One region of the Streptomyces sp. NPDC014861 genome, then DNA from elsewhere that is predicted to be linked to it. Evidence: riboswitches for the same ligand, from Rfam matches in the RefSeq annotation. Region 1 holds a riboswitch; each other region holds the start of a gene.
The links. Region 1 has a riboswitch for cobalamin ahead of ACF1BN_RS25230 (ribonucleoside-diphosphate reductase subunit alpha). Riboswitches for the same ligand answer to the same signal wherever they lie in the genome.
Positions count from the first base shown of each region.

Region 1 (6,855 bases):
GGGGGCGGTCGCCGGCCAGGGCGCGGGCGCGCTCGACGCGCCAGGTGGCGTGGTTGCTGGCGCCGAGCTCGCCGGCCCTGCCCTCGTCGACCAGGTCGGCGAGGGCGCCGACGGTCTCCTCCATCGGGACGGCGCGGTCCTCGACGTGGGCCCAGAAGACCTCGACGCGGTCGGTCCCGAGGCGGGCGAGGCTGCCGTCGAGGGCGGTCCTGACGACCTTCTCGGAGAGTCCCTCCCACTCGTCGGTGCCGGGCAGGGGGCGGGCTCCGCACTTGGTGGACAGGACGACGGAGTCGCGGTTGCCCCGGGCGGCGAGCCAGCGCCCGATGGTGACCTCGGACTCGTCGCCGGTGGCACCGTCGAGCCAGTACGCGTAGTTGTTGGCGGTGTCGACGACGGTGCCGCCGAGTTCGGTGAAGCGGTCGAGGATCGCGAACGAGGTGGCCTCGTCGACGCTGGTGCCGAAGGGGAGGGCGCCGAGGACGATGGTGCGCTGCGGGATCGCCATGGGGTGCGGTCCTTTTCGATGGAGCGGCGGAAGACGGACGAGGGTTGGACTAGACCAACCCCCGTCCATCCTGGAGCACGAACTCCCGCCCCGCAGCAGTTTGTTGCACCGCGTCACCGCGACCTGACGTACTAACGCGGGAAGTCTCATTGGTCTATACCTGAGCGTGGTGACGACATACGATCGCCAGGCTCGCGCGGCGTGCTCGGACGCTCGGACACACCGGCGCCCGGCCCCGCGGACGCGCAGACGCTCGTACACACAGACGCACAGACGCACAGACGCACAGACACGCAGACGCACACAGGGTCTTGACCGGGGGGAAACGCCTTGTTGGAGGCGCTGGGAATCCAGCGGTCGGCGGAGACCGTCTACCGACTCATGCTCGACCATCCCGAGGAGGGCGTGGCCGGCCTGGCCGCCCGGCTCGACTGGCCCCAGGAGCGGGTCCGCGAGGCCCTCGGCCTGCTCGCCGAGGCCCGGCTCGTCGCCATGGAGGACGAGTCCGGCACCCCCGTGCCGTTCAGCCCCGAGGTCAGTTTCTCCTTCCTCCTCGCCCGCGCCGAGGCCGAACTGGGCCGCCGCCGCCGCGAGGTCGAGCGGGCCGAGCGCGCGGTGGCCGACATCCTCGCCACGTACACCGGCGGACCGAGCCCCTCCCACGACGTCGTGGAGCGGGTCACCGGCCTGGACGCGGTGCGCCGGCGGCTCGAATCGCTCGCCGCCGGCGCCCGGGAGGAATGCCTCTCCCTCCTGGTCGGCGGGGCGCAGCTGCCCGACACCATGGACGCCAGCCAGCCCCTCGACCAGCTCGCGCTGGAGCGCGGCGTCCGGATCCGCTCCATCTACCAGGAGAGCTTCCGCAACGACCAGCCCACCGTCGACTACGTCCGCTGGTACTGCGAACTCGGCGGCGAGGCCCGGACCGTGCCCGTCGTCCCGCTCCTCATGGTCATCGTCGACCGGGAGGCCGCCCTCGTCCCCGTCGACCCCGGCGACGGCCGCGCCGGCGCCCTGGAGGTGCGCAGCCCCGGACTGGTCCACGCGCTCGCCGTCCTCTTCGACCACCTGTGGGAGGCCGGCACCCCCTTCGGCGAGGCGCCCCGCCGCGACGCCCACGACCTCTCCCCCCAGGAACGCGAACTGGTCATGCTCCTGGGCATCGGCTGCACCGACGACATCGCCGCCCGTCGGCTCGGCGTCTCGCTGCGCACGGTGCGCCGGATGAGCTCGGAGCTGATGTCCCGGCTCGGCGCCCGCAGCCGTTTCGAGGCCGGTGTCCGGGCGGTGAAGGAGGGCTGGCTCTGACCTGGCGGGAAATCGCCTGAACCGACGGCCCCGCCGAGCCGTGCAACGGTGAGGGGTTCCGTTCGGGAAAACAGTCCCCTACATTTCCTCGGCATTGAACGCTGATCACCAAGGGGACGCTTTCACCATGTCAGAAGCCGCAACCGGGAAACAACCGGTCATCACCCCGACCAGGATCGTCATAGCCCTGTGCCTGGCAGCCCCGTTCGTGGCGATGCTCTGGGTGAGTTCGTACGCGAAGACCGAGCCGGTCCTCGCCGGAATCCCGTTCTTCTACTGGTACCAGATGCTCTGGGTGGTGGTGTCGACCGCGCTCACGATGGTCGCGTACAAGCTGTGGCAGCGTGACCAGCGCGCCCGCAAGGGAGGTGACGCGCGATGAAGGACGGCGTCAACGGCGTGGCACTCGCCGTCTTCATCTTCTTCTTCCTGGCCGTCACGGTCATGGGCTTCCTCGCCTCCCGGTGGCGCAGGGCCGAGAACGAGAACAGCCTCGACGAATGGGGCCTCGGCGGACGGTCGTTCGGCACCTGGGTCACCTGGTTCCTGCTCGGCGGCGACATCTACACCGCGTACACCTTCGTCGCCGTCCCCGCGGCCATCTACGCGGCGGGCGCGGCCGGCTTCTTCGCCGTGCCGTACACGATCCTGATCTACCCGCTGATCTTCACCTTCCTGCCGCGGCTCTGGTCCGTCTCGCACAAGCACGGATATGTGACCACCTCGGACTTCGTCCGCGGCCGCTTCGGCTCCAAGGGCCTGTCCCTGGCGGTGGCCCTCACCGGCATCCTCGCCACCATGCCGTACATCGCGCTCCAGCTCGTCGGCATCCAGGCCGTCCTGGACGTGATGGGCGTCGGCGGCGGCGAGGACACCCACTGGTTCATCAAGGACCTGCCGATCCTCATCGCCTTCGGCGTGCTCGCGGCGTACACGTACTCCTCGGGCCTGCGCGCCCCGGCGCTCATCGCCTTCGTCAAGGACACCCTGATCTACATCGTCATCGCGGTGGCGATCATCTACATCCCGATCAAGCTCGGCGGCTTCGACGAGATCTTCGCCAAGGCCGGCGAGGCGTACGCGACGATCAACCCGGCGACCGACAAACCGCGCGGCTCGCTGGTCCCGGGCGAGGCGAGCCAGTGGACGTACGCGACGCTCGCGCTCGGCTCGGCGCTCGCGCTCTTCATGTACCCGCACTCGATCACGGCGACCCTCTCCTCCAAGAGCCGCGAGGTCATCCGCCGCAACACCACCATCCTGCCGCTGTACTCGCTGATGCTGGGCCTGCTCGGGCTGCTCGGCTTCATGGCGATCGCCGCCGGAGTGAAGGTCGCCAACGGCCAGCTCGCCATCCCGCAGCTGTTCGAGAACATGTTCCCGGACTGGTTCGCCGGCGTGGCCTTCGCCGCGATCGGCATCGGCGCGCTCGTCCCGGCCGCGATCATGTCGATCGCCGCGGCCAACCTCTTCACCCGCAACATCTACAAGGACTTCATCAAGAAGGACGCCACCCCGGAGCAGGAGACCAAGGTCTCCAAGCTGGTCTCGCTCCTGGTCAAGGTCGGCGCGCTCGCCTTCGTCCTCACCATGGACAAAACGGTCGCGATCAACTTCCAGCTGCTCGGCGGCATCTGGATCCTCCAGACCTTCCCGGCCCTGGTCGGCGGACTGTTCACCCGCTGGTTCCACCGCTGGGCGCTGATCGCCGGCTGGGCGGTCGGCATGATCTACGGCACGGTCGCCGCGTACGGCGTCGCCAGCCCGACCCAGAAGCACTTCGGCGGTTCCTCGGCGGAGATCCCGGGCATCGGCGAGATCGGCTACATCGGCCTCACCGCCTTCGTCCTCAACGTCGTCGTCACGGTGGTCCTCACCTTCGTCCTCCGGGCCGCCAAGGCCCCGGACGGCATCGACGAGACCTCCCCGTCGGACTACACGGCCGACGCCGGCGACGCGGGCGTCAGCACCGAGCTCCCCAAGGTCGGCGCCGCCACCCACTGAGCCGCGGACGCGCGCGCGAGAGGGGCCCGGGAAAACCCGGGCCCCTCTCGCGTGGCCGCGCGGCAGACTGGGACGCATGGACTTCACGATCAGGGCGGTACGGCCCGAGGAGCACGAGGAGCTCGGTGACCTCACCGGGCTCACCTATCTGAACGACGGGCTGCTGCTGCACGGCGAGGACGACTTCTACCTGGACGTGCTCCGCGACACGGCCCGCCGGGCGCGCGAGAGCGAGGTGCTGGTCGCCACCGACGCCGAGGACCGGATCGTCGGCGGGGTGACCTTCGCCCCCGGCGGCACCCCCTGGGCCGACATCGCCGTCCCCGGCGAGGCCGAGTTCCGGATGCTCGTGGTCGCGCCGGCGGCCCGCGGCAGGGGCGTCGGGGAGGCCCTCGTGCGCGCCTGCGTGGACCGGGCGCGCGCCCTGCCCGACTGCGCCAGGATCGTGCTCTCCACGGACGGCAAGATGGTGTCGGCGCACCGGATCTACGAACGGATGGGCTTCGTGCGCACCCCCGAGCGGGACTGGCAGCCCATCCCCGAACACTCTCTGCGAACCTACGCCCTGGAGCTGTAGTCCACGGACCGACACAACATGTGGGGGGTGCCGCGATCGGCGCCCCCCACATGTATGCTCGTCCTCGCTGTCGCCGCAGGGGAATCCGGTGTGAATCCGGAACTGTCCCGCAACGGTGTACTTCGTGTGCCCTTGTCCACGGAGAGAGTCCGAGCACCTGCCGGCAGTGCGCCCGGTACGACCGTTCCGGGTGCCGACGACGTCCGGGCCTCGCGGAATGGGCCGGTGGACGCGGGCGCATCCGCGCGTACGGGTGCCCGCCCGCCCCTCCCCCGCCGCGGCCCGGTCCGAGAGCGAGGGAGAGCCCCCACGTGACCATCGCGCCTGCGGGTCCGTCAGCCACCGAGGCCGCCGCGATCGACAGCGACGGCCCCGGGACCGTGCTGCTGCGGACCCTGACCGACCTCACCGCCGACCTCACCGACACCGACCCCGGTCGGGTCGCCGCCGCCGCGCTGCGGGGCCGGCACGCCGGTTCGGACGAGGCGGAGCTGCGCGAACTGGCCACCGAGGCCGCCGCCGGTCTCATCGCCGAGGACCCCTCCTACTCGCGGCTCGCCGCGAGGCTGCTCACCCTCACCATCGCCGAGGAGGCGGCCTCCCAGGGCGCCGTCTGCTTCTCCGCCTCCGTCGCCACCGGCCACCGCGAGGGCCTGATCGCCGACCGCACCGCCGCCTTCGTCGCGCTGCACGCGGACCGCATGGACGCGCTGATCGACCTCGCCGGCGACGACCGCTTCGGCTACTTCGGCCTGCGGACGCTCTACTCCCGCTATCTGCTGCGCCACCCGATCACCCGCAAGGTGATCGAGACCCCGCAGCACTTCATGCTGCGGGTGGCTGCGGGCCTCGCCGAGGACGACTCGCTCCGCGCGCTGGACGAGGTGGCGGCGCTGTACCGGCTGATGAGCCGGCTCGACTACCTGCCCTCCTCCCCCACGCTCTTCAACTCCGGCACCCGCCACCCGCAGATGTCCTCCTGCTACCTGCTGGACTCCCCGCAGGACGAGCTGGACTCGATCTACGACCGCTACCACCAGGTCGCGCGCCTGTCGAAGCACGCCGGCGGCATCGGCCTGTCCTACTCCCGGATCCGCTCGCGCGGTTCGCTGATCCGCGGCACCAACGGGCACTCCAACGGCATCGTGCCGTTCCTGAAGACGCTCGACGCCTCCGTGGCGGCGGTGAACCAGGGCGGCCGGCGCAAGGGCGCCGCCGCGGTCTACCTGGAGACCTGGCACGCGGACATCGAGGAGTTCCTGGAGCTCCGCGACAACACCGGCGAGGACGCCCGCCGCACCCACAACCTGAACCTCGCCCACTGGATCCCGGACGAGTTCATGCGCCGGGTGAACGCGGACGCCGAGTGGTCGCTCTTCTCCCCCGCCGACGTGCCCGAGCTGGTCGACCTGTGGGGCGAGGAGTTCGACGCCGCCTACCGCGCCGCCGAGGCGAAGGGCCTGGCCCGCCGGACCATGCCGGCCCGCGACCTGTACGGCCGGATGATGCGGACCCTGGCCCAGACCGGCAACGGCTGGATGACCTTCAAGGACGCCTCGAACCGTACGGCCAACCAGACCGCCGAGCCCGGCACGGTCGTCCACTCCTCCAACCTCTGCACCGAGATCATCGAGGTCACGAACGACGGCGAGACGGCCGTCTGCAACCTCGGCTCGGTCAACCTCGGCGCCTTCGTCTCCGGCGGCACCATCGACTGGGAGCGGCTCGACGAGACCGTCCGCACCGCGGTCACCTTCCTCGACCGGGTCGTCGACATCAACTTCTACCCGACCGAGCAGGCCGGGAACTCCAACTCCCGCTGGCGCCCGGTCGGCCTGGGCGCGATGGGCCTCCAGGACGTCTTCTTCAAGCTGCGGCTGCCCTTCGACTCCGCCGAGGCCCGCGCGCTCTCCACCCGGATCGCCGAGCGCATCATGCTCGCCGCGTACGAGGCCTCCGCCGACCTCGCCGAGCGCAGCGGTCCGCTGCCGGCCTGGGAGAAGACCCGTACCGCGCGGGGCGTGCTCCACCCCGACCACTACGGCGTCGAGCTCACCTGGCCCGAGCGCTGGGCCGCGCTGCGCGAGCGGATCGCGACCACCGGCATGCGCAACAGCCTGCTGCTCGCCATCGCCCCGACGGCGACCATCGCCTCCATCGCCGGCGTCTACGAGTGCATCGAGCCGCAGGTCTCCAACCTGTTCAAGCGCGAGACGCTCTCCGGCGAGTTCCTCCAGGTCAACTCGTACCTCGTGGACGAGCTGAAGGCGCTCGGCGTGTGGGACGCGCAGACCCGCGAGGCGCTGCGCGAGGCCAACGGCTCGGTGCAGGGCTTCAACTGGGTGCCGGCCGAGGTCCGCGACCTGTACCGCACGGCGTGGGAGATCCCGCAGCGCGGCCTGATCGACATGGCGGCGGACCGCACCCCCTTCCTCGACCAGTCGCAGTCGCTGAACCT
Region 1 covers NZ_JBIBWV010000014.1:114,025-120,879, reverse strand. Annotated here, with positions in the region: gene ACF1BN_RS25255 (aldo/keto reductase) at 1-508, opposite strand, end outside; gene ACF1BN_RS25250 (LuxR family transcriptional regulator) at 839-1,816, shown strand; gene ACF1BN_RS25245 (DUF3311 domain-containing protein) at 1,944-2,198, shown strand; gene mctP (monocarboxylate uptake permease MctP) at 2,195-3,820, shown strand; gene ACF1BN_RS25235 (GNAT family N-acetyltransferase) at 3,897-4,397, shown strand; cobalamin riboswitch at 4,439-4,577, shown strand; gene ACF1BN_RS25230 (ribonucleoside-diphosphate reductase subunit alpha) at 4,709-6,855, shown strand, end outside.

Region 2 (6,855 bases), on a different contig from region 1:
CGCGGGGGACGAGATGATCTCCGCGCCCCACATGGTGAGCAGCTGCCGGCGCTCCTCGCTGGTGTTCTCGGGCATGACGCAGACGATGCGGTAGCCCTTGAGCCTGGCGGCCATGGCGAGCGAGATGCCGGTGTTGCCGCTGGTCGGCTCCAGGATGGTGCAGCCGGGGGTGAGGCGGCCGTCCTTCTCCGCCTGCTCGATCATGTGGAGCGCGGGGCGGTCCTTGACCGAGCCGGTCGGGTTGCGGTCCTCCAGCTTCGCCCAGATCCGGACGTCGTCCGAGGGCGAGAGCCGGGGGAGGCGGACGAGCGGCGTGTTGCCGACCGCCGCCAGCGAGGAGTCGTAGCGCATGTGGATCAGACCATGCCGCCGGCGACGGCCGGCAGGATCGTGACGCTGTCGCCGTCGGCCAGCTTGGTGTCGATGCCGTCGAGGAAGCGGACGTCCTCGTCGTTCAGGTAGACGTTGACGAAGCGGCGGAGCTTGCCGCCGTCCACGATGCGGGCCTCGATGCCCGCGTGGCGGGTCTCCAGGTCGGCGAAGAGCTCGGCGAGGGTCGCGCCGCTGCCCGCGACGGCCTTCTCGCCGTCGGTGTAGGTGCGGAGGATGGTCGGGATGCGGACCTCGATGGCCATGGCGTGGGCTCCTGTCGGAAGTGACGTGGTGGGCGCGCTGCTGGGGCCCCCGCGCGGAGGGGGGTCGTGCGTGAGGTGCGCTCGGCCGGTCGCTCAGAGCGCAGCGCGGGACGGACAGATCGCGCTGGCGAGGCGGCACAGGTCGACGTGCAGGCGTGCCACGAGCAGGGTGCTGCCCGGAGTCTCTTCGCTCACGTCGTGGGAAACCATGCGGTCATCGTATCGATTCCCGGTCCGGGTTTCGGAATGTGATCTCAGATGCTGGATGTTTTCTGACCGAGGGCCGGACCGACCGCCTGGCTGGGCATGTAGAGGACGGTCGGGGTGCCGGTCCTGGGGTGCGGGACGACCTCGGCTTCCACACCGTAGACGGCCGCGAGGAGTTCGGGGGTGAGGACCTCCTCGGGGGTTCCGCCGGTGACCACCCGGCCGGCTTCGAGGACGTAGATCCGGTCGCAGTGGGCGGCGGCGAGGTTGAGGTCGTGGAGCGCCAGGAGGTTGGTGGTGCCCAGGGTGCGGACGAGGGCGAGGACGTCCATCTGGTGGCGGATGTCGAGGTGGTTCGTCGGTTCGTCGAGGACGAGGAGCCGGGGCTCCTGGACGAGAGCGCGGGCGACCAGGGCGCGCTGGCGCTCGCCGCCGGAGAGCGTCGGGTAGGCGCGGTCGGCGAGCGCGGTGAGGCCGACGCGGGCGAGGGCGGCGTCGGTGCGGGCGGCGTCGTCGGCGGTGTCGCCCTCCCAGAACCGCTTGTGCGGGGAGCGGCCGAGGGTGACGAGTTCGCGGACGGTGACCTCGAATTCGAGGGTGGTGTCCTGCGGGACGGTGGCCACCCGGCGGGCGCGGGCCTTGGGGCCGAGGGCGCGCAGGTCGGCGCCGTCGAGCAGGGCGCGGCCCGCGGTGGGGGCGAGGGTGCCGTAGACGCAGCGCAGGAGGGTGGTCTTGCCGCTGCCGTTGGGGCCGATGAGGCCGACGGTCTCGCCGGGGCGGGCGGTGAGGTGGGCGTCGCGGAGCCGGTGCTCGTACGAGAGGCCCTCGATGCGCAGTCCGGTCACAGGGCGGCTCCTTCGGGACGTCGGCGCATCAGCCAGAGGAAGAGCGGGCCGCCGGTGAGGGCGGTGAGGACGCCGACGGGGATGTCCTGGGGGGCGGCGACGGTGCGGGCGCCGAGGTCGGCGACGACGAGGGCGACGGCGCCGCCGAGCGCGGCGACGGGCAGCAGCCGGCGGTGCGGCGCTCCGACGAGGAGGCGGGCGGCGTGCGGGACCATCAGGCCGATGAAGCCGACGGCGCCGCTGGCGGCGACCATCACGGCGGTGACGAGGGAGGCGAGGAGGAAGACGGCGGCGCGGAAGCGGCCGGTGTCGAGGCCGAGGACGGTGGCGCCCTCGTCGCCGGTGAGGAGCAGGTCGAGCGGGCGGGCGAGGGCGAGCAGGACGCCGGTGCCGAGGATCAGGACGACGGTGGGCAGCACGAGGGTGTCCCAGCGGGCGGAGCCGAGGCCGCCGAAGGACCAGTAGAGGGCTTCCTGGAAGTGCTCGGGGCGGGCGGCGGCGACCAGGACGAGGGTGGTGAGGGCGGTGAGGATGTACGAGACGGCGACGCCGGCGAGGACGAGCCGGGGGCCGGTCATGGTGGAGCCGCGGCGGGCCAGCGCGTAGACGAGGACGAGGGCGACGAGGGAGCCGGCGAAGGCCCCGGCGGGCAGGGCGAGGGTGGTGGTGAGCCCGCCGCCGATGCCGAGGACCAGGACGAGGACGGCGCCGGTGGAGGCCCCGGAGGAGATCCCGAGCAGGAAGGGGTCGGCGAGCCGGTTGCGGACGAGGGCCTGGAGGACGGTCCCGACGACCGCGAGCCCGGCGCCGACCACGATCCCGAGGACCACCCGGGGCAGCCGGACGTCGAGCACGATGGTGCGGTACGGGGAGGGGGCCGCGTTCCCGGTGAGGGCTTCGAGCACCTGGCCGGGCGGGATCCGTACGGAGCCGAGCGCGAGGGAGCCGAGCACGGCGGCGGCGAGGGCGGCGAGCAGCCCGGCGACGACGAGGGCGTACCGGCCCCGGCCGGGCGTCGCCGCCGCCGGAGGGGCCGGGGCGGCGGCGACGGCGGTCATCGGCCGGCGGCCGGGTGGAGCTGGGCGGCGAGCTTGTCGACGGCGGCCGGGACGCGGACGCCGAGGACGGTGTCGGAGAGCGGGAGGACGGCGAAGCGGCGGTTCTTGACCGCGGGGACGTCCTTGAGGGCGGGGTCGTCGAGGAGGCGCTTCTTCTTCTGCTCGACGGTGGTGGAGCCGTAGTCGTAGATGACGATGACCTCGGGCTTGCGGGCGACGACCTGCTCCCAGGCGGCGTCGCCGAAGGCCTTGGGGAGGTCGGCGAAGACGTTGCGGCCGCCGGCCCGGCTGATGAGCTCGTTGCCGATGCCCTTGCCGCCGGCGGTGAAGGCGGTCTTGTCGCCGCTGTCGTAGACGAAGACGGAGACGGGGTCGAGGTCGCCGAGGCGCTTCTCGGTGGCGGCGACGGTGGCGCGGGCCTCCTTGTTCCACTTCTCGGCCCGGTCGGGGACGCCGAAGGTGCGGCCGACCTCGGTGACCTCGCGGTAGAGGTCGTCGACGGAGGGGGTGCCGGCGGGGCAGGACTCGCTGTTGAGGCGGGTGGTGATGCCGGCCCTGCCCAGGTCGTCGCGGCCGCGGCCGTCCTTGGCGTCGAAGGCGGAGGCGTAACCGCCGTAGACGAAGTCGGGGTTCGCGGCGAGCAGCGCCTCCTTGGAGGGGTACTCCTTCGACAGCACGGGGACGGAGTCGTACGCCCGCTTGTAGGCGGGGAGGATCGCGTCGTCGAGGTAGGCGGTGCCGGCGAGGGACTTCTCCAGGCCGAGGGCGAGGAGGATCTCGGTGACGTGCTGGTTCATGGTGACCGCGCGCTTCGGCGGGGCCTGGAAGGTGGTGGTCTCGCCGCAGTTGGTGACGGTGTACGGGAAGCCGGGGGCGGGCTTCGCGGCGTCCTCGCTGCTCGCGGGGCCGGCGCAGGCGGCGAGCAGGGGCAGCAGGGCGGTGGCGGCGAGCAGCCGGGGGCGCCTGGTCATGGCGAAGGGCCTCCTCCGGGGATTTCCACGTCCCCGATCGGTGGTGAGAAGGCGGCAGGTCAGTTCCTGGCTTCCACACGGGGTGTGGTCACAGTGGCGGGACCGCGCCGGATTCGCACCGGCTTCCTGGTTCCTGCCGCCCTGAAGGTCGGGGCCAGACTACTCGTACGCCTCGACGACCTTGACGTCCTCCTCGGTCACGACGCCCTCGACGATCGTGTAGGAGCGGAACTGGAAGGGTCCGGCGGCGTCGGTGTCGGCGGTGGAGACGAGCACGTAGTGGGCGCCGGGCTCGTTGGCGTAGGTGATGTCGGTGCGGGAGGGGTACGCCTCGGTCGCCGTGTGCGAGTGGTAGATGATCACGGGCTCCTCGTCCCGGTCGTCCATCTCGCGGTAGAGCTTGAGGAGGTCGGCGGAGTCGAACTCGTAGAAGGTGGGCGAGCGGGCGGCGTTGAGCATCGGGATGAAGCGCTCGGGGCGGCCCGAGCCGACCGGCCCCGCGACGACGCCGCAGGCCTCGTCGGGGTGGTCCGCGCGGGAGTGTTCCACGATCCGGTCGTACAGGTCCCGGGTGATGGTCAGCATGCCGACAGGATAAGCAGACGGGCCGCCCCGTACCGAGGGATGGTACGGAACGGCCCGGATGCCGAGACGGTGCTGGTCAGGAGCGCTTGACGAAGGCGGCGCCCTCGGGGTTGCGGGCCTTGAGCACCAGGTAGGACACGGTGAGGATCAGTCCCCAGACGGGGGCGCAGTAGAGCGAGACGCGGGCGCCCTCGTCGATGCCCATCATCACGATGACCATGCCGATGAAGAGCAGCGCGAACCAGCTCGTCCAGGGGGCGCCGGGGGCCTTGAAGGTGGACTCGGGCAGCTCGCCCCGGTCGCACTTGCGGCGGTAGCGGATCTGGCTGACGAGGATCATGATCCAGGCCCACATGCCGGAGATGGTCGCGAAGGAGACCACGTACTCGAAGGCCTTGCCCGGGGCGACGTAGTTGATCCAGACGCCGACGAGCATGAGCGCGGCGGAGAAGGTCAGGCCGAGGAGCGGGGTGCCGCCCTTGGTGAGCCGGGTGAAGACCTTCGGGCCCTGGCCGTTGAGCGCGAGGTCGCGCAGCATGCGGCCGGTGGAGTACATGCCGGAGTTGCAGGAGGAGAGCGCGGCCGTCAGCACGACGAAGTTGACGATGGCGGCGCCGACGCCGAGGCCCATCTTCTCGAAGGCGGCGACGAACGGGGAGACGCCCGGCTGGAACTCGGTCCAGGGGACGACCGACAGGATCATGATCAGGGCGCCGACGTAGAAGACGGCGATGCGCCACGGCACGGTGTTGATGGCCTTGGGCAGGACGGTCTTCGGGTCCTTGGACTCGCCCGCGGTGACGCCGACGAGCTCGACGGCGAGGAAGGCGAACATCACGATCTGCAGGGTCATCAGCGTGGAGCCGACGCCGTTGGGGAAGAAGCCGCCCTGGTTCCAGAGGTGGGCCACCGTGGCGGTGTCACCGGCGTCGGAGAAGCCGACGGTGAGGATGCCGGCGCAGATCAGGATCATGCCGATGATGGCGGTGACCTTGACCATGGAGAACCAGAACTCCAGCTCGCCGAAGAGCTTCACGGAGATCAGGTTGGCGCCGTAGAGGATCACGGTGAAGACGAGGGCGGAGATCCATTGCGGGATGTCCCACCAGTACGTCATGTAGGTGGCCGCGGCGGTGACCTCGGTGATGCCGGTGACGACCCAGAAGAGCCAGTACGTCCAGCCCGTGACGAAGCCGGCGAAGGGGCCGACGAACTCGCGGGCGTACTCCGCGAAGGAGCCCGACACCGGTCGGTACATGAGCAGTTCGCCCAGGGCCCGCATGATGAAGAAGATGACCAGACCGGCGATCGCGTACGCCAGGATGAGGCTGGGGCCGGCCTTGTGGATGGCCTTGCCGGCGCCGAGGAAGAGCCCGGTGCCGATCGCGCCGCCGATGGCGATCATCTGGATCTGGCGGGCGCCGAGGCCACGCTGGTAGCCCTCGCCGCCGTCCACGGCCCCGTCGGTGCCGTCGTGCTGCTTGTCGACCTGCACTGAGGTCATGGTGGTGCGCCTTTCTCCATGCTGATCCGCGCGACATCGAGTGCGTCTGCTGCGGATCAGGTCCTGATCCCCCCGGATATGGATGGAGTGCCACCGGCGGTCAGCCGGCTGGGGCGCCCTCGGGAACAGGGGTGGCGTGCCCGAGTGGTCGTGAAGATTTATCACGGGCCGGGCGGTGATCGACGGAGTTGGGTGTGGCGCGCACCACAAAAAAATACGGACAAGAGGGATACAAGACGGCAAGGTGTTCGCTCAGATAACGAGTTCGTTATCCGGATTTGAGCGTCCGCTGAGCGAACACCCGGTGACGGGCACCTGTCAGGACATCAGCGTCTCGACCAGTGACTCCTGGAGCGCCCCGAGCCAGAGGTACGCCATCACCATCGGCTTGCGCGGATCGCTGTCCGGCAGCCGGTAGAGCCGCTCGCTCTCCTCGTCCTCGGTGATGTCGAGCCGGGTGGCGATGGTCAGCCGCAGGTCGTTCAGCGTGCCGAGCCAGGCCCGCGACTCGTCCGGGGTCAGCTTCAGGAGGGCGGAGTCCTCCGGCCCCTCGCTGCTCAGCCCGTCCAAGGCGCGGACCACCGCGAGGGCGTCCTCCCGCTTGCGGGCCCGCAGGTCGTTCTCGGTGAAGCGGCGGAAGTCGGCCGCGGCGGCCCGCAGCTCCTCGGTGTCGTCCCCGTACGCGTCGGGGAAGAGCCGGCGCAGGGCCGGATCGGACGGGGGTTCGCTGGGGCCCTCGGCGAAGAGCGCGGCGAGCGGGTCGGCGTCCGCCTCGGGTTCGTCGCCCGGCCCGATCAGCTCCAGGAGCTGGACGGAGAGGGAGCGCAGGATGGAGACCTCGACCTCGTCGAGGGCGACGGCCGCTCCGCCGCCCGGGACGGCCTCGAAGTGGCCGGCCATCAGCCGCGGTCCTGGGTGAGGGTCGCCCACAGTCCGTAGCCGTGCATCGCCTGCACGTCCCGTTCCATCTCCTCGCGGGTGCCGCTGGAGACCACCGCGCGGCCCTTGTGGTGCACGTCGAGCATCAGCTTGTGCGCCTTGTCCTTCGAA
Region 2 covers NZ_JBIBWV010000002.1:92,005-98,859, reverse strand. Annotated here, with positions in the region: gene ACF1BN_RS04270 (PLP-dependent cysteine synthase family protein) at 1-351, opposite strand, end outside; gene ACF1BN_RS04265 (MoaD/ThiS family protein) at 357-635, opposite strand; gene ACF1BN_RS04260 (putative leader peptide) at 729-845, opposite strand; gene ACF1BN_RS04255 (ABC transporter ATP-binding protein) at 890-1,687, opposite strand; gene ACF1BN_RS04250 (FecCD family ABC transporter permease) at 1,684-2,745, opposite strand; gene ACF1BN_RS04245 (ABC transporter substrate-binding protein) at 2,742-3,716, opposite strand; cobalamin riboswitch at 3,756-3,890, opposite strand; gene ACF1BN_RS04240 (Mov34/MPN/PAD-1 family protein) at 3,876-4,301, opposite strand; gene ACF1BN_RS04235 (amino acid permease) at 4,378-5,805, opposite strand; gene ACF1BN_RS04230 (DUF2017 domain-containing protein) at 6,124-6,705, opposite strand; gene clpS (ATP-dependent Clp protease adapter ClpS) at 6,705-6,855, opposite strand, start outside.
Region 2: it holds a riboswitch for cobalamin, as region 1 does, so the genes downstream of both, ACF1BN_RS04245 (ABC transporter substrate-binding protein) here and ACF1BN_RS25230 (ribonucleoside-diphosphate reductase subunit alpha) in region 1, are expected to answer to the same signal.

Region 3 (6,855 bases), on a different contig from region 1:
CCTCGTAGAGGAGGGTCAGCAGTTGTTCCCCCGTCACCCCCTCCGTGCGGTGCGCGAGCACCACCATGATCTCGCTGTGCCGTCGGCTCAGCCGCAGCCGCCGTCCGTCCACCGTGAGCAGCGCCTCGTCCCGGCCGAGCGCGGTCAGCCGGGGGCGGTCCGGCGCCGGGGGAGGGGCGAGGAGCGCCAGCTGGGTCTCCGCCGCCCGGGCCACGGCCCGTACCAGGCCGAGGCTGTGCGGGTGGGCGAGCCGCTCGCCGCCGGTGAGGTCGACGGCGCCGAGGAGCCGGCCGCTGCGCGGATCGTGCAGCGGCGCCGCCGCGCACGTCCAGTCCCGTACCGGCGGCCGGAAGTGCTCCGCGGACACCACCTGCACCGGGCGGCCGACGGCGAGGGCGGTGCCCGGCGCGTTCGTCCCGGCGGCGGCCTCGGCCCAGCCGGCCCCGGCCACGAAGTTCATCCGCCGCGCCTGCCGCAGCGTCGCGGGGTCCCCCTCGACCCAGAGCAGCCGCCCGCCCGCGTCGCACACCGCGAGGACGTGCCCGCCGTCCAGCGCGTCCGCGCCGAGCAGTTCCCGGATGACCGGCATGACGACGGCCAGCGGATGCCCCTCCCGGTACGCGGTCACCTCCGCCTCCTCCAGCTCCGTCGGCGCCGCCCCGTCCCGGCTCACCCGGGCGCGCTCCGACCTTCGCCACGACTCCGCGACCAGCTCCCGCACCGCCGCCCGCGCTCCCGGCCGCCGCTCCGGTCCCGACTCCCGCGGCCCGCTCCTCCGTGTCGACGTCGCCTCGCTCAACTCGGCCTCCCCATCGAGGACGTACGGCTTCCCGGCGCACATCGTCGTGGCCCCGCCCGCCCCCGACAAGCACCCGGGAGGGGCCGCATATGCCACCTGTCCGGGAGCCGCGGGTCCCGCTGCCCGCGCGAGCCTCGCGCGGGAGCCGGAGGAAGCGGTACGGCGGGGCGCCGCCCGGATCGAGGCCCGGACGCACGGGGCGCCGATCCCGCAGGGCACCCGTCGTACGACACACGGCCCGCCGTGCGTGCCGGGACGGCGCGGTGCGGATAGCGTCGGCCGAGCCCGAGGACGTCGTTCCCGACGGAAGAGAGAAGGCGGTCGCAGTGTCCCGGAATCGCCGTTTGATCCTGAGCCCGCCGTCCAAGGTGTGGAGCCTGCTGTCCGACGGCGGGCGCTACGGCGAATGGGTCTCGGGCACGCAGCGGGTCATCGCCGCCGACCCGCACTGGCCCGAGGTGGGCGCCCGGCTCCAGGTCAGGGTGGGCGTCGGTCCCGTCACGCTGGACGACACGTGCGTGGTCCGCATCTGCGAGCCCGGGCGCCGGCTCGAACTGGAGGCGAAGGCGGACCCGTTCGGCGCGGCCCGCATCGCCATGCACCTCGTCCCCTGGGGCGGGAACACCCTCTTCCTGCTCGAATGGCATCCCCTGCGCGGCCCCGGCACCCGCATGCACGGCCTCCCCGTCGACTACCTCGTCTCCATCCGCAACGGCATGATGCTGACGAAGCTCGCCCGCATCGCCGTCCGCGAGCAGCACGGAGCGGACCGGCCGGCGCCCGCGTCCTCCGCCTGAGGGCCGCCCGCGGAGGGAGCGGTCAGCGGACGAAGCGGATGTGCGGGCGGCCGTCCGGGTCCGGGTGGGTCACCGCGGCGCGGACGCCGTAGACCTCGGAGACGAGCTCCGCGGTGAGGACCTCGTCCACCGGACCGGCCGCCGCGACGCGGCCCTCGTGGAGCACGACCACGTGATCGCAGTACATCGCCGCGAGGTTGAGGTCGTGCAGGGCCATGACGCAGGTGAGGCGCAGATCCGAGACGAGGGCCATCAGGGCGAGCTGGTGGTGGACGTCGAGGTGGTTGGTCGGCTCGTCGAGCAGCAGTTCGCGCGGCTCCTGGGCGAGGGCGCGGGCGAGCTGGACGCGCTGGCGCTCGCCGCCGGAGAGGGTGCGCCAGGCGCGGTGCGCGCGATCGGTGAGGCCGGTGCGGGCGAGCGCGGACCGGACGGCCTCCTCGTCGGCGGGCGTCGGGGGCGACCACGCCCGGCGGTGCGGGACGCGGCCGAGGCGTACGGCGTCCGCCACGGTGAGGTCCACCTGGGTGTCGGCGTGCTGCTCGACGACGGCGACCCGCCGGGCGAGCGCACGGCGTGGGACCGCGCCCAGCCGTTCGCCGTCCAGGGTCACGACCCCCGTCTCCGGCGCGAGGACGCCCGCCAGGACGCGCAGCAGCGTGGACTTCCCCGAGCCGTTCGGCCCCAGCAGCCCGGTCAGCGTGCCCGGACGCGGCGCGATGCTCACCCCGTCCAGCACCAGTGCCCCGCCGGCCGTCCGCGAGACCCGGGCGGCGCGGAGCCCCGTACCGCCGTGGACCGACGTCGACGTGCCGGTCATCGGGGGCTCCTGGTGCGGTACAGGACGAGGACGAAGGCGGGGACGCCCACGAGCGACGTCACCACGCCGACCGGGACCTCCTGCGGGTCGAGGACCGTGCGGGCGAGGGTGTCCGCCCACACCAGGAAGACGGCCCCGGCGAGCGCGGTCAGCGGCAGCAGCCTGGCGTGACCGGGGCCGGCGAGGGCGCGCACCGCGTGCGGCAGGACCAGGCCGACGAAGCCGATCGCGCCGGCCGCGGCGACGAGGACGGCGGTGAGCAGCGCGGTGACCGACAGCAGCACCAGCCGCGTGCGCGCCACGGCCACGCCCAGCGTCGCCGCCGCGTCCTCCCCGAACGCGAAGGCGTCCAGCGTACGGGCGTAGCCGCCGCACACCAGCAGCGCGACGGCCAGGACGGCGGCGCACACGCCGACGTCGGACCAGTCCGCCCCGCCGAGCGAGCCGAGCAGCCAGAAGAGGATGCCCCGGGTGGTCTCGGCGTCGGCGGCGGTCATCACCACGAACGAGGTCAGCGCGGAGAAGAGCTGCATCGCGGCCACGCCCGCCAGCACGACGCGGTCCGTCGAACCGCCCAGCGTGTGGCTGAGCAGCAGGACGAGGCCGAACGAACCGAGCGCGCCCAGGAACGCCCCTCCCGCGACGGACAGCGCACCCCCGCCCACGCCGAGGACGACGACGGAGACCGCCCCGGTCGACGCGCCCGAGGAGACGCCCAGCACGAAGGGGTCGGCGAGCGGGTTGCGCAGCAGCGACTGCATCACCGCGCCGCAGACCGCGAGCCCGGCGCCGCACGCGGCGGCGAGGAGGGTGCGCGGCAGCCGCAGTTCCCAGACGATGCCCTCCCGGAGGGGGCTCAGCGCGGACGCCTCGCCGCCGAGGTGCGACACGATCACGGTCCAGGCGTCCGCGACGCGGATGTCGGCCGGACCGATGGTGACGGCGAGCGCCACGGAGACGCACAGGAGGAGGACCCCGGCCGTCCCCGCGACCGCCGTGCCGACCGCGGCACGGCGCCGGCCCCCGGCCACGCCCGCCTCGGCGGGACCGGCGGCCGGACCCGGCCGGATCACTTCGCGAGCCCGTGCGTCCGCAGCGCGGCGGCCAGCTGTTCGATGCCTTCGACGGTACGGATCGTGGGGTTCATGGCCTGGCCGCTGAGGGTGACGTACCGCTTCTCGCGCACCGCCGTCATGTTCCGCGTGACGGGGTGCGACTCCAGGAACTCGATCTTCTTCGCGGCGCTCTCGGCGGACTGGGCCTTGCGGGTCAGGTCGGCGATCACCAGCACGTCGGGGTCGCGGTCGGCGACGGTCTCCCAGTTGATCTGCGGCCACTCCTCCTTCGTGTCGTCGAAGACGTTCTTCACCCCGAGCACCCCGCTCACGATGCCCGGCGCGCCGCAGCAGCCCGCCATGTAGGGGCCCTGGGAGTCGGAGAACCAGTAGAGGACGGAGGCGCCGCCGAAGTCGGCGCCGGCCTTCGCCTTCGCGACCCGGGCGCTGAGCTCGCCGACCAGCTTCTCGCCGCGCTCCGGCACCCCGAAGATCCTGGCCAGGTCGCGGACCTCGCCGTACACGGTGTCCATGGTCAGCGGCGCGGTCCGCACGCCGTCGCCGTCGCCGCTGTTGTCCTTGCCGACGCAGTCGGAGGGGGAGAGGTAGGTGGGCACGCCGAGCTTCGCGAACCGCTCACGGGGCGCGACTCCACCCTTGCCCAGCGTGTAGAGGAACGAGGCGCTGACGAAGTCGGGCTCGGCATCGAGCACCTTCTCGAACGACGGATACCGCTCGGCGAGCCGGGGGACCCGGGCGTTCGCCTGCTCCAGCCCCTTGAGGACCGGGTCCGTCCAGGTGGCCGTGCCCACCATGCGGTCGGCCAGCCCGAGCGAGAGCAGGATCTCGGCCGATCCCTGGTCGAGGGCCACGGCCCGGCGGGGCGGCTCGGCCACCTCGACCCGCTGCCCGCAGTTGTCGAGACCGACGGGGCCGGCGGCCGCGCCGGAACCCCGGCCGGTGTCCCGGCCCTTCCCCGAGGGCCCGGAGGCCGGGTCGCCCGCGCCGCAGCCGGCGACGAGAACGGCACCGGCCACGAACAGCACGGCGGAGCGGACGGGGTGTGCGAAGGGCACGGCGGGAGTCCTCTGCGTCACGGCTCATGCGCGGAGCCTGTCGTACGGAGCTCCCCGGACGGCGGTGCGCCCTCCGGGGCGCCAGCAGGTCTTCGGACTCGGGATCGTCCGGACGGGACGCCTTCCCGGGCCCCGAGGGGCCCAGTGGCCGTTGTCCCGCCCGTCACCCTCACCGCTGCGCGTCAGCTCCGGATTCCCACCGGATTCCCTGACCCGTGCACGTACCGCCTCGATACGTACAGAGGTGCGACTGGCCCGGGCAAGCTATCACAGGGGATCTTGCCGCCGCCCGGGGTCCCGCGCAGGTCAGACGCGGTGCGCGACCTCCGCCAGGGCGTTCTTGACCTCCTGGGCCACGCGGGCGGCGTCCTCGGGGTTGTTCACGACATCGGTGTTGTTCATGTCGACGACGAGGACGTCGCTGGCGGAGTAGTGCCGGTGCACCCAGTCGTCGTACCCGGACCAGAGCGTGCGGTAGTACTCGACCAGGCCCTCGTCCTGCTCGAAGTCGCGCCCCCGCAGTCCGATGCGGTGCAGGACCGTCTCGAAGTCCGCCTTCAGATAGACCATGAGGTCGGGCGCCTTGCGGTAAGGCAGCCCCTCGATCTCGCGCATCATCTCGTCGAGCAGTCCCTCGTAGACCTGCATCTCCAGGGAGCTGATCCGGCCCAGGTCGTGGTTGACCTTGGCGAAGTACCAGTCCTCGTAGATCGACCGGTCGAGGACGCTGTCGTCCTGCTTGTACGCCTCCTTGATCGCGGCGAACCGGGTCTGGAGGAAGTACAGCTGGAGGAGGAAGGGGTAGCGCTTCGCCTGGATCTCCTCGGGGCTCGCCGAGTAGAAGAGCGGCAGGATCGGGTTGTCGTCCACGCTCTCGTAGAAGACCTCGGTGCCCAGCTCCCTGGCGAGCAGCTCGGCCACACTCGTCTTGCCGATCCCGATCATGCCTCCGACGCAGATCACCGGCATACCTCACTTCTCCCTGGGGGTCTTCTGTACGTGGACGGGGAGCTGGGCCTCCCGTACCACTCGGACGCGCGCCGGTGGTCAGGCGATTCCCCGGGGAGACGTGATCAAGGTCATTCCGTGATCGACGCCGTGCGGTCCCGATGGGCCGGCCGTACCGCGCCCGCCGCTCGAAGCGGCAGGCCGCGGCCCCGCAGCCGCGTCAAATTTTAGATGACGATCCGGCCGGAGCGCTCCGCCCCGGCGTCGGGGGCGGTCGCCCCGGTCTTGGGGCGAGTCGGAGCGGCCGGCGGGGCCGGGGAGCCGGAGGCCGGGAGCCGGGAGCCGGGGGCCGGGAGCCGGGCGAGGGGGACGGATCTTCACCCGGGGCCGGCGGTTTTCGGACGTGGCGGTCCCGGGGTGGTCCGCCGGTCGGGTCGGTCATCGGGTCGGTCGTCGGGGTCGGCCTGTGGGTTCGGTGGGTTCGGTCGGCGGGGTCTGTCAGTGGGGTCTGCGAGGATGCCGCCATGCACGAGGAAGTCATCCCCATTCTCCGCGTGGAGAACGCCGCGGTGGCCGTGGCCTGGTACGAGCGCCTGGGCTTCGCCCAGCAGTGGGAGCACCGCTTCGAACCGGGATTCCCCGCGTTCGTCGAGGTCGCCCGGGGCGGGGTCCGCCTGTTCCTGTCCGAGCATGAGGGCGACGCCCGCCCCGACACGCTGGTCTACCTCCGCGTGCGCGACGTCGATGCCGTCGCCGCCGAGTTCGGCGCGCGGGTGGAGGACGTCCCGTGGGGGCGCGAGTTCGAGCTGCGGGACCCCGACGGGAACCGGCTGCGGATCGCCACGCCGCAGGGCTGACGCCGGAGGGCCGATGCCGCAGGGCGGACGGCGGAGGGCTGATGTCGAAGGACGGACGCCGTAGGGCTGATGTGGGAAGGCAGGGCGGCGCGGGTGATCGTCGTACGAGCTGAGTACGATCACCTACCCCGGTCTGAGTACGTGAGCGGTCGCCCGCTCCCGCGCGGCACCGGAAGGGTGAGCGCATGCGCCGATTGCCGTTGCTCGTACCGCTGTTGCTGCTCACCGTGGGCTGCGGTGTGCTGCAGAACTCCGAAGGGGACGCGACGGACGCCGCGCGCGAGGTGGCGCGGAAGGCGGGCGAGCGGCTCCACAGCCAGCGTCCGCGTACCGCGGAGGAGGTCGGGCGCTCCGCCTCCGGCATCGACGGCGTGGAAGTCCTGGGACTGAGCGGCACGTCGACGCACGAAGGCGACGGCGTCGACGTGGTCGTCCGCACCTCCGGCTCCGCGTACGACGGCTGGTTCGACGTCCAGGAGATCGTCGTGCACCGCTGCTTCGAGGTG
Region 3 covers NZ_JBIBWV010000003.1:513,462-520,316, forward strand. Annotated here, with positions in the region: gene ACF1BN_RS08885 (GAF domain-containing protein) at 1-841, opposite strand, end outside; gene ACF1BN_RS08890 (SRPBCC family protein) at 1,126-1,596, shown strand; gene ACF1BN_RS08895 (ABC transporter ATP-binding protein) at 1,619-2,413, opposite strand; gene ACF1BN_RS08900 (FecCD family ABC transporter permease) at 2,410-3,486, opposite strand; gene ACF1BN_RS08905 (ABC transporter substrate-binding protein) at 3,483-4,544, opposite strand; cobalamin riboswitch at 4,631-4,754, opposite strand; gene ACF1BN_RS08910 (deoxynucleoside kinase) at 4,851-5,513, opposite strand; gene ACF1BN_RS08915 (glyoxalase superfamily protein) at 6,017-6,349, shown strand; gene ACF1BN_RS08920 (translation initiation factor IF-2) at 6,535-6,855, shown strand, end outside.
Region 3: it holds a riboswitch for cobalamin, as region 1 does, so the genes downstream of both, ACF1BN_RS08905 (ABC transporter substrate-binding protein) here and ACF1BN_RS25230 (ribonucleoside-diphosphate reductase subunit alpha) in region 1, are expected to answer to the same signal.